Regions from separate parts of the Priestia sp. Y58 genome, predicted to be linked through region 3. Evidence: riboswitches for the same ligand, from Rfam matches in the RefSeq annotation. Region 3 holds a riboswitch; each other region holds the start of a gene.
The links. A riboswitch is a leader RNA that binds a small molecule or an ion and turns the genes downstream of it on or off. The one in region 3 is predicted to bind S-adenosylmethionine.

Region 1: another riboswitch for S-adenosylmethionine. It lies ahead of MMB68_RS11935 (Na+/H+ antiporter NhaC family protein); the one in region 3 lies ahead of MMB68_RS14260 (hypothetical protein).
Region 2: another riboswitch for S-adenosylmethionine. It lies ahead of metK (methionine adenosyltransferase); the one in region 3 lies ahead of MMB68_RS14260 (hypothetical protein).

What each region holds. Positions count from the first base shown of each region.
Region 1 covers NZ_JAKWFL010000003.1:367,847-371,130, forward strand. The annotation lists gene MMB68_RS11925 (ABC transporter ATP-binding protein) at 8-919, shown strand; gene MMB68_RS11930 (ABC transporter permease) at 912-1,679, shown strand; SAM riboswitch class I at 1,781-1,887, shown strand; gene MMB68_RS11935 (Na+/H+ antiporter NhaC family protein) at 1,972-3,282, shown strand.
Region 2 covers NZ_JAKWFL010000001.1:1,066,787-1,070,070, forward strand. The annotation lists gene MMB68_RS05575 (glycosyltransferase family 4 protein) at 1-529, shown strand, start outside; gene metK (methionine adenosyltransferase) at 561-1,763, opposite strand; SAM riboswitch class I at 1,896-2,013, opposite strand; gene pckA (phosphoenolpyruvate carboxykinase (ATP)) at 2,388-3,284, shown strand, end outside.
Region 3 covers NZ_JAKWFL010000004.1:191,486-194,769, reverse strand. The annotation lists gene MMB68_RS14265 (M20/M25/M40 family metallo-hydrolase) at 1-875, opposite strand, end outside; gene MMB68_RS14260 (hypothetical protein) at 1,345-1,587, opposite strand; SAM riboswitch class I at 1,656-1,757, opposite strand; gene MMB68_RS14255 (amidohydrolase) at 1,821-2,975, opposite strand; gene MMB68_RS14250 (GNAT family N-acetyltransferase) at 3,023-3,284, opposite strand, start outside.

The DNA of each region.
Region 1 (3,284 bases), on a different contig from region 3:
GTACATGATGACAGAAACAGTGCTACAAGTAGATCATGTCAGTAAAGTAATTGGGAAGAAAACCATTTTGCATGATGTATCCTTATCGGTTGAGCGCGGTGAGATTTTCGGATTGCTTGGTCCAAATGGCTCTGGAAAGACAACGCTAATTCGTACCGTCGTAGGGCTAATTAAAGAAACAGAGGGAACGATTACCGTTAATGGGTTTCCTTTAAAAGAACAGTTTACATCAGCTATGAAATCAATTGGAGCGATTATCGAAAACCCTGAGTTTTATGATTATCTGACGGGCTATCAAAATTTAAAACACTTTGCGAATATGCATGAAGGGATCACATCAGAACGCTTGGATGAAGTGATTGCTTTAGTAAAGCTTGAAAACAGCATTCATGCAAAAGTGAAGACGTATTCTCTTGGGATGAGACAGCGTTTAGGAGTAGCTCAAGCTATTTTACATAAGCCTGCATTGCTTTTACTAGACGAACCAACAAATGGTCTAGACCCAGCGGGAATGAGAGAGTTTCGTACATATTTACAAACGCTTTGCAGGGAAGAAGGAATTTCAATCTTAATCGCGAGCCACTTATTAAAAGAAGTAGAAGCATTATGTGACCGCGTTGGCATTATTCAAAACGGCGAGTTAAAAGCTATTCAAGATCTATCTCCAAATCGTCAAGATCAAGGAATGTACGTAGAATTTGAAGTGTCTGATGCACAAAAAGCAGCGAATCTTTTATCACAAGAATTTGAAGTAACGGTGAGATCACATAGTATCGACGTGGCGATTGTAAAAGAGCAGATTCCAGCTGTGAATAAAAAATTAGTGGACAGCGATATTTCAGTCTACCGAATTACCCCTGTGTATGAGACGCTTGAAGATTCGTTTATGTCCGTTACGGAAGGAGAGCACCATGCTTAAGCTAATTCAAAATGAACATATGAAATGGTTTCACAAAAGAAGTACAAAAATCACGTTTATTACAATCGGCATTTTAACTCTTTGTATGGCTCTTTTAATGAAGAAAGTAGCAAACAGTGCAGGAACAGAAGACAATATTTTGAACTTCCTGTCATTTAGTTCAGGTATGCTGATTCTCGTTCAATTTTTCGCGCTTGCTGTTGGAGGGTCAATGGTTGCAAAAGAGTTTGAAGCAGGTACCATTAAGCTTCTTTTAATTCGCCCTGCTAGACGTTCAACGATTTTAGCATCCAAGTACATAACGCTCATTTTAATTAGCTTGTATTATTTACTGAGCTATTTGCTTTTTTCGTTTGTATGGGGAGCATTGTTCTTTGGCTTTGCCAGTCTAGAAGGAGATGCGCAGCTGCTTAAAAACATTACGCTTACGTATGACAGTGCGTATATGGAAACGTTTATGATGATGACGTTCGCATTCATGCTGTCGTCTTTATTTAGAAACAGCGCGCTTGCTTCAAGTCTAGCTATTGTCGTAAGTATCGGAGCGAAAGCAGTAACTGGAATAGTGTCAGAGTTTGGTTTATGGTGGGGGAAATTTTTACTGTTCGCCAACACAAACTTTGTGCAGTATATGAACGGAATGAAGACGATGTTTGACGGCATGACGATTCCATTTTCAATCTTCATCTTAGTTGCACACTTTGTCTTCTTTATGGGCGTGGCTTGGGCAGCGTTTTTAAAACGTGACGTAGCTAATTGATGTGAGAATTTTCGCACTATACATTTTTCTGAAATAGCATTTGACAATTAAATAAAAAGAGATTACAGTAGTGAAAGACTATTTTTAAAACAACTATAAACTTCTTATCAAGAGAGACGGAGGGACTGGCCCTATGATGTCTCGGCAACTGGCTGTACGCAGTGCGGTGCCAAATCCAGCAGACGATGTTTCGTTTGGAAGATGAGAAGGGTAATCTTATGATACAAATAAGAGACCTCTTCTTGTCAATAAGAAGAGGTCTTTTTTATTACGTAAACAAGAGGTGTTAAGAATGGAACAACAAAAAGGAAACGGCTGGGCGCTGTTACCGCTGGGCGTCTTTTTAGTCCTGTTTGTCGGATCAGGAATTATAACGGGAGATTTTTATAAGCTGCCTGTATTAGTAGCCATTATTATTGCAGCTATTGTAGCGCTGGCTATGAACCGCAAAGATTCACTTAATGTAAAAGTGGAGCGTTTTGCTAAAGGAGCAGGGCATCCTGATATCATTATTATGGTGCTTATTTTTATTTTAGCAGGTGCTTTTTCTGAAGTCGCTAAAGGTATGGGAGCTGTTGACTCAACAGTAAACTTAGCGCTTTCCGTGCTTCCGCAAAGTTTAGTCGTAGCAGGAATCTTTGTTATTGGCGCATTCATTTCAATTTCGATGGGAACATCAATGGGAACAATTGCTGCGCTAGGACCTATCGCTGTAGGAATCAGTGAGCAAGCGCATGTTTCTGTTACATTGGCAATAGCAGGTGTAATTGGCGGTGCAATGTTTGGTGATAATTTATCTGTTGTTTCTGATACAACGATTGCGGCAGTTCGTACGCAAAAAACAAATATGACGGATAAATTGAAAGTGAACTTTTTTATCGTACTTCCTGCAGCGATTGTTACGGTAATTTTATTGCTTGTAATGACGCTAGGCAACACGTCATCAGTAGAAATTAAAGATTTCAGCTGGTTTAAAATCTTGCCTTATATCGGCGTACTCGTTGCTGCAGTATTTGGTGCAAACGTATTAAGCATTTTAACCGGAGGAATCGTGCTAGCCGGCGTAATTGGATTAGCTGACGGAAGCTACACGCTTTCTTCTCTTGCTAAAACTGTGACAGAAGGTATTGGCGGAATGTCAGAGTTAATTATTTTATCTCTATTAATTGGCGGAATGGTTGAGCTCATCCGCTATAACGGCGGTATTCAGTTCTTATTGAATTTATTAACACGACGCATCCAAACGAAAAAAGGTGGAGAATTCAGCATCGCTGGGTTGGTAAGTTTAACAAATTTAGCAACGGCTAATAACACGATTTCAATTATTACAGCAGGTCCGTTAGCAAAAGAAATCTCTGATAAGTATTCAATTGATAATCGTAAATCAGCCAGTCTGCTTGACTTGTTTTCATGCAGCGTTCAAGGGCTTATCCCTTACGGCGCACAAATGCTTCTTGCAGCAGGATTTGCTAAAGTTTCACCGATTGAGATTATTCCATTTACATTCTATCCAATGTTAACAGCGGTTTGCGGTATCATTGCGATTGTAATTGGCTTTCCACGTTTAAATAAAAAATCAAAATCATCTAAAGAGGCTGCTTAATC
Region 2 (3,284 bases), on a different contig from region 3:
ATTAGCTAAAGAAAAGAACGCTGATTTTTTAATAAAAATTGCACGATCTCTGCCCGATCATATCCGCCATCAAATTCACTGGGTTATTGTGGGAGACGGCCCTTTAAAAGAACAAATGCAGCAGCAAGCATCTGAGCATATGACATTTACAGGCTTCCTTGAAGGTAAGCAACTTGCTCATATCTATTCATCATCTGATTTGTTTGTTTTTCCTTCAGAAACAGAAACCTTCGGAAATGTTGTGCTGGAGTCTCTTGCTTCTGGAACTCCTGTAGTGGCAGCAAATGCAGGAGGAGTTAAACAGATGGTTCAGCACGGGCGAAACGGCTACCTTTGCAAACCTCACTCCTTAGAAGAATTCAGTTCGGCTATTACAGATTTACTCGATGATTTGCATCAGCGGCTTCACTTTGGGCATGCAGCGAGACAATATGCTCTTACTCAATCATGGGACGCCATTTTTCAGCATTTGCTTTCAGAATATGAAGGTGTCGTAGAAAAATCTGCTGCAGGTATTCAATGGGCATAAAAAAATCTCCGTTTTCACGGAGATTTTTTTATTATTTAGCTAAAGCTTGAGTTTTTAATGCTTCCGCTTTGTCTGTGAACTCCCAAGGAAGCTCCACATCCGTACGACCAAAGTGGCCGTAAGCTGCTGTTTGCTTATAAATTGGGCGACGTAAATCAAGCATTTTAATGATGCCTGCTGGACGTAGATCAAAGTTTTTGCGTACTACGTCTACTAGTACTTCTTCAGAAACTTTTCCTGTACCGAATGTATCAATTGAAATAGATACTGGCTGTGCAACACCAATTGCATATGCTAGTTGTACTTCACATTTATCAGCAAGATCAGCTGCTACAATGTTTTTCGCAACATAACGAGCTGCATAAGCTGCTGAACGGTCTACTTTTGTTGCGTCCTTACCAGAGAATGCACCGCCGCCGTGACGAGCATATCCGCCGTAAGTATCAACGATAATTTTACGACCAGTTAAACCAGCATCTCCTTGAGGACCGCCGATTACGAAACGTCCTGTTGGGTTAATGAAATACTTTGTATTTTCATCAATTAACTCGTTGGGAACAACTGGATTAATAACATATTCTTTTAAGTTACGTTGAATTTGCTCTAACGTTACTTCTGGGTGATGCTGAGTTGAAATAACAATTGTATCGATGCGAACAGGTTTGTTGTTTTCATCATATTCAACTGTTACTTGTGTTTTACCATCCGGGCGAAGGTAAGGAAGAATTTCTTCTTTACGTACTTCTGTTAGACGGCGAGCAAGTTTATGAGCTAATGAAATTGGAAGAGGCATTAATTCTTTTGTTTCGTTACATGCATAACCAAACATTAACCCTTGGTCTCCAGCTCCGATTGCTTCGATTTCTTCATCTGACATTTGACCTTCACGTGCTTCTAACGCCTGGTCTACACCAGCAGCGATATCAGCTGACTGCTCGTCGATAGATGTTAATACTGCACAAGTTTCAGCATCAAATCCGTATTTTGCACGAGTATAGCCAATTCCTTTAATTGTTTCACGAACTGTTTTAGGAATATCCACGTAAGTAGAAGTTGTAATTTCACCACTTACTAAAACTAAACCAGTTGTTACGCTTGTTTCACAAGCAACACGAGCATTTGGATCCTTTGCTAGGATAGCATCAAGAATTGAGTCAGAAATTTGGTCACAAATTTTATCGGGATGTCCCTCTGTAACAGATTCTGACGTGAACAGACGACGTTGTGTTGACATCAGTTTTCCTCCTTATAAATACGATACATTGTGATACGGTACTCATTCCCTTATTTTCATTACACGTTAAAAAATATAAAAAAACCTTTCCTTGTATCGAGGAAAGGTATCAAATTCTACATAAGCCTTTCACTCTTATCGATCAAGGTTGTGCCCTTGCATCAGGTTAGCACCTTATCGTCTACACAAAAAAATGACGATGGTTGCTGGGTTTCATAGGGCCTGTCCCTCCACCAGCTCGGGATAAGAGAGTATCCGTTCAAGGACATATAATACATGAAAAAGCGCTTCACTGTCAACAACATTCAAATGGAAATCATCTCTTTATGTTTGAATCGGTTTTAATGTAACATACTCAAATTCTGAAATAGTACATCTTATTAAGAATTATTACTAAGTTTGGTTAATAAGACAGATCAAAATGAGGCTTTCACTTAAAATAGCTTCACTTTTTTCGCTTCTAGCACATATACATGTGTCTAAAATAGGTATAACGTACATTTTTTTATAATACACAAACATTTTTAGTTAAATAGTATAGAATAATTAAATAAATGTGTTATACTAATTATAAATTTCAAACATTAATGAATAAATAATAGCTAAAAAAGGAAGGTAGTGCACATGAGTACTGTTGATATGTCTATCGAATTAAATGGTTTGCTTCAATTAAAAACAACAAAACACCAATTATCTGTTCCACAACTTGTTGAAAAAATTCTAGCTCGACGCGAAGGAACGCTGACTTCTACAGGTGCTGTGTCAGTCGAAACTGGGAAATATACAGGTCGCTCTCCTTTAGATAAATTTATTGTAAGCGATGCTGTGTCTTCAAAAACGGTTGAATGGGGACCTGTCAATCAGCCAATTTCTGCTCAGCGATTCGATGCGCTATACAAAAAAGTCTTAACCCACTTAAAGAAGCAGGATGAACTTTTTGTTTTTAATGGATATGCTGGAGCTGATAAAAAGTATCAGTTACCAATTCAAGTAGTTAATGAATTTGCATGGCACAACCTATTCGCTCAGCAGTTATTCATTCGCCCTTCAGCCGAACAAAAAACAAATGATGATGTGAAGCCGTTTACAATTGTAGCAGCTCCAACGTTCAAAGCTGATCCTGAAACAGACGGGACAAATTCTGAAACCTTCATTATTCTTTCGTTAGAGCGACGTATTGTGCTAATTGGAGGAACTGAATACGCTGGTGAAATGAAAAAATCTATTTTCTCAGTGATGAACTTCTTGCTTCCTCAAAACAATATTCTATCCATGCACTGTTCTGCTAACGTAGGAGAAGAAGGTGACGTTGCATTATTCTTTGGTTTATCTGGAACGGGTAAAACAACGCTTTCTGCTGATGCAAACCGTCGTTTAATCGGAGATGACGAGCACGGTTGGTCAAGCTCTGGTGTATTTAATATTGAAGGAGGATGCTACGCGAAGTGCATTCAGCTTTCCGAAGAAAAAGAACCGCAAATTTTCAATGCAATTCGCTTCGGCGCCGTACTGGAAAATGTA
Region 3 (3,284 bases):
TGAACTGAATACTCTTCTTTTAAATCTTTTTGTATCAGCACCGTAGGAGGTGGACTTGTTTCATCTCTTACTTTTTCGCAAAAATCAACGTTTAATTCTATTTCTTTTGTTAAATAAGAAGCTAGTAAATTAGCATTTAAACCAGCTAGCGGTTCCCCTACATGAGTTTCTTTTCCATAACACAAAAAGCTTGGCATGATTTTCCCAATCGATCCTGAGTACACGTAGTTCGTTTGATCTCCAGGATAGCGGCTGAACACTGGTTCTGCATTCAGCATGAGAGAAAAATCCAGCTTATGTTTGCGGGCAATCTCTAAAAGAACAGGCACTGCTTTTCTCATCCCAAGCGAATTTACTTCTTCATCCGGCACCGACAGCAGCAGGATGTTTCCGTCAAACTCTCCGTTGCACGCTCGTTCAACCATACTGATATGCAAGGCAATGCCTGCTTTCATGTCCATCGTTCCTCGGCCAAAAAGCCAGTCTCCTTTTATCATATCTTTTTGTACGTGTGCCGGAACTTGTTCCATATGGTTATAAAAAGTACTCGTTAATGTATCAGCGTGAAAAGCATCCTTTTTCCACTGTCCATAATCTTGTACATCCACTACATCGTAATGACTTACTAATACAACTGTTTTATTCGTATTTTTCCCTTGAACAAAAGCTGTGACAATTGATCGCCCGTCTCCTGTTGAATGAAGCTCGACCTGCTCGTTTTTTTGAAAGTAAGGCAGCTTCAATAAATACGACGCTATCGATTCAGCCATTTCCACTTCTGCCATCGTTCCTGTCACGCTAGGTATAGAAACCAATTCGCTTACAAGCTTTTTTAACTGTTCTTTTGTTTGATACAAAGATGTTTTGTTCGACATACCCTTCATCTCTTTCCTTTTTCTAAATTTTCTATCAAACAAAACCATTCGTCAATCCCTTTGACAGAGACCCTTTCATTCTATCCCTATGTATCATAGTATGGCGCTGCCTTTACGCACATGATAAAAAAAGAGTGCGCGGCTAGGGATAGCACCGCACACTCTTTTTTTACTTTTCGTCATCTTCTAAAAAGTCTAGGATACGATCAATAAGCTGTTCGCTTCCTGCATCGTTTCCGTGTTCAAGAGACATTTCCATTTCAATGCTCCTTTCATAAAATATTCTTGTTTTATAACATACCACAATTCATTTCGAATGTAACCTTTAATTTGTGTAAAAATTTCGACAATTTATGATTAATCTTAAAACCTAGTGAATATTGATTATACCCACCAGATTCTTTGCTTGTCAAAAACCATGCTTTCTATTTAAAAATACTTAAAAAATAGAGGCGCGAGCAGACTTCTTCTATAAAAGACAGCCTACTCGCTCAAGTTTGGAACAGCATGATGAATAAATTTCTAGTTCATTTGCTTTTTGTACATCTTTAATATCTATGCCTACAGCATATGTACGAACATGGTTTTCGACCACAATTTCATAAAATGTTTCTAACTCACGATAAGCTACTTGATAATGCTTTCCTAATAATTTCACCGCTTCCTTTAATGCTTTCTCTCCTGTATGTGCTGCAACTGCTGTATGACTCATAAAACCCTCTCCTTTTAGAAAAATAAAAAAAACTCATTTTGCTTTGATGCAAAATGAGTTTTTCACCCGTTTTATCACCCAAAGCACATGCTTTGCTGGTAGGAGCACCTTACATTCGTAGGTTGCTGTGGAGTCAAAGAGCCAGATCTCTCGTCCACTCGTGATAACTTTTTTAATTTAAAATTTATTTTATCAAACAATTTCATCCGCGTAAATAGAAAAATAAAAATATTTTAATTTTTTAGGTAATGGAATGAATTCAAAAAATGAAAGCTTAGATTAGCAAAATACGCAGCTGCTACAAGCAATGCCTCTTCATTTAATGAAAAAGAAGGATGGTGCCATTCATATTCTCCAGCTGTACCCATCCATACAAAAAATCCTGGTACATGCTGCTGATATACGGCAAAATCTTCTCCTCCAGGCGATTGTTCAGCTTCTACGACTTGATAACTAAGATCCTCCGCCGCTTTAATAGCCAGTTTTTCCAGCGTATCATCATTGTTTACTACAGGAAGATATGGATACCATTTAACGTCTACTGAAGCCCCGAAAGCTGCGCCGATCCCTTCAGCAGTTCGTTTCATAAGAGCCGGTATTTTTTCTCTCGCTTCTTCTTGAAAGGTACGCACCGTTCCTTCAAGCGTTACTTTGTCAGGAATGATGTTCCACGAGCTCCCTCCATGGATTTGAGTTATGCTGACAACAACATTTTGAAAGGGGCTGAGATTACGGCTGACAATGGTTTGTAAACTAGTAACAATTTGACCAGCAGCAGCAATCGGATCTATTGTTTTTTCAGGAATACCCGCGTGACCTCCTACTCCTTTGACGTCAATTTCAAAACGATCAACACTTGCCATTAAAGGTCCCGGTTTGATACCAATGGTTCCTACAGGAAGATCCGGTTTGTTATGCATCCCAAATATCGCTTCCACTCCTTCGAGCACACCTTTTTCAACTAGCATTTTTGCTCCAGAAGCCGTTTCTTCAGCTGGTTGAAAGATAAATCGAACCGTGCCGCAAAGCTCCTTCTGACGCTCTTTGAGAAGAATGGCTGCTCCGATTATAGAAGCCGTGTGAAAGTCATGGCCGCATGCGTGCATAACACCGTTCACTTCAGAAGCAAAGGGCAGATTGGTTTTTTCTTCAATTGGCAGCGCATCAATATCAGCTCGAATAGCGATAGTAGGTCCCGGCTTTCCTCCCACAATTTCTGCTACTGCTCCTACGTCTAATTGGAATTCATCCGCTATAGAAATATCATAGTGTTTTAACCACTTTTTAATACGTTTAGTTGTTTCATATTCTTTCATTGAAAGTTCTGGAAACCGGTGCAGCTCACGGCGTATGTCTATTAGCTTATTTAGTAGTAATTGATCTGTCATCTTTATCACTCTTTCACATGTCTTAATTTGGATCACTTCTCTATCTTTTACGACAAAGAATGTACCTCGTTGAATTTTTTATAAAGAAATACAGTCGTATAACCTTCTGCAAGGTGCTTTTCTTTAGCTTGAACATATCCTTTTCGTTCATACATCTCAACTAACCAAGGATGTTCTTTTGCTGTTCCTAAAGACACACCTGGTGATTTAAACATATTTTTTATTATCTCTTCCTCTACTAGATGCAGCAGCTTAGATCCAACGCCTTTACTGGCAAACGACGGGTCCACTGCAAACCACCAAAGGTGC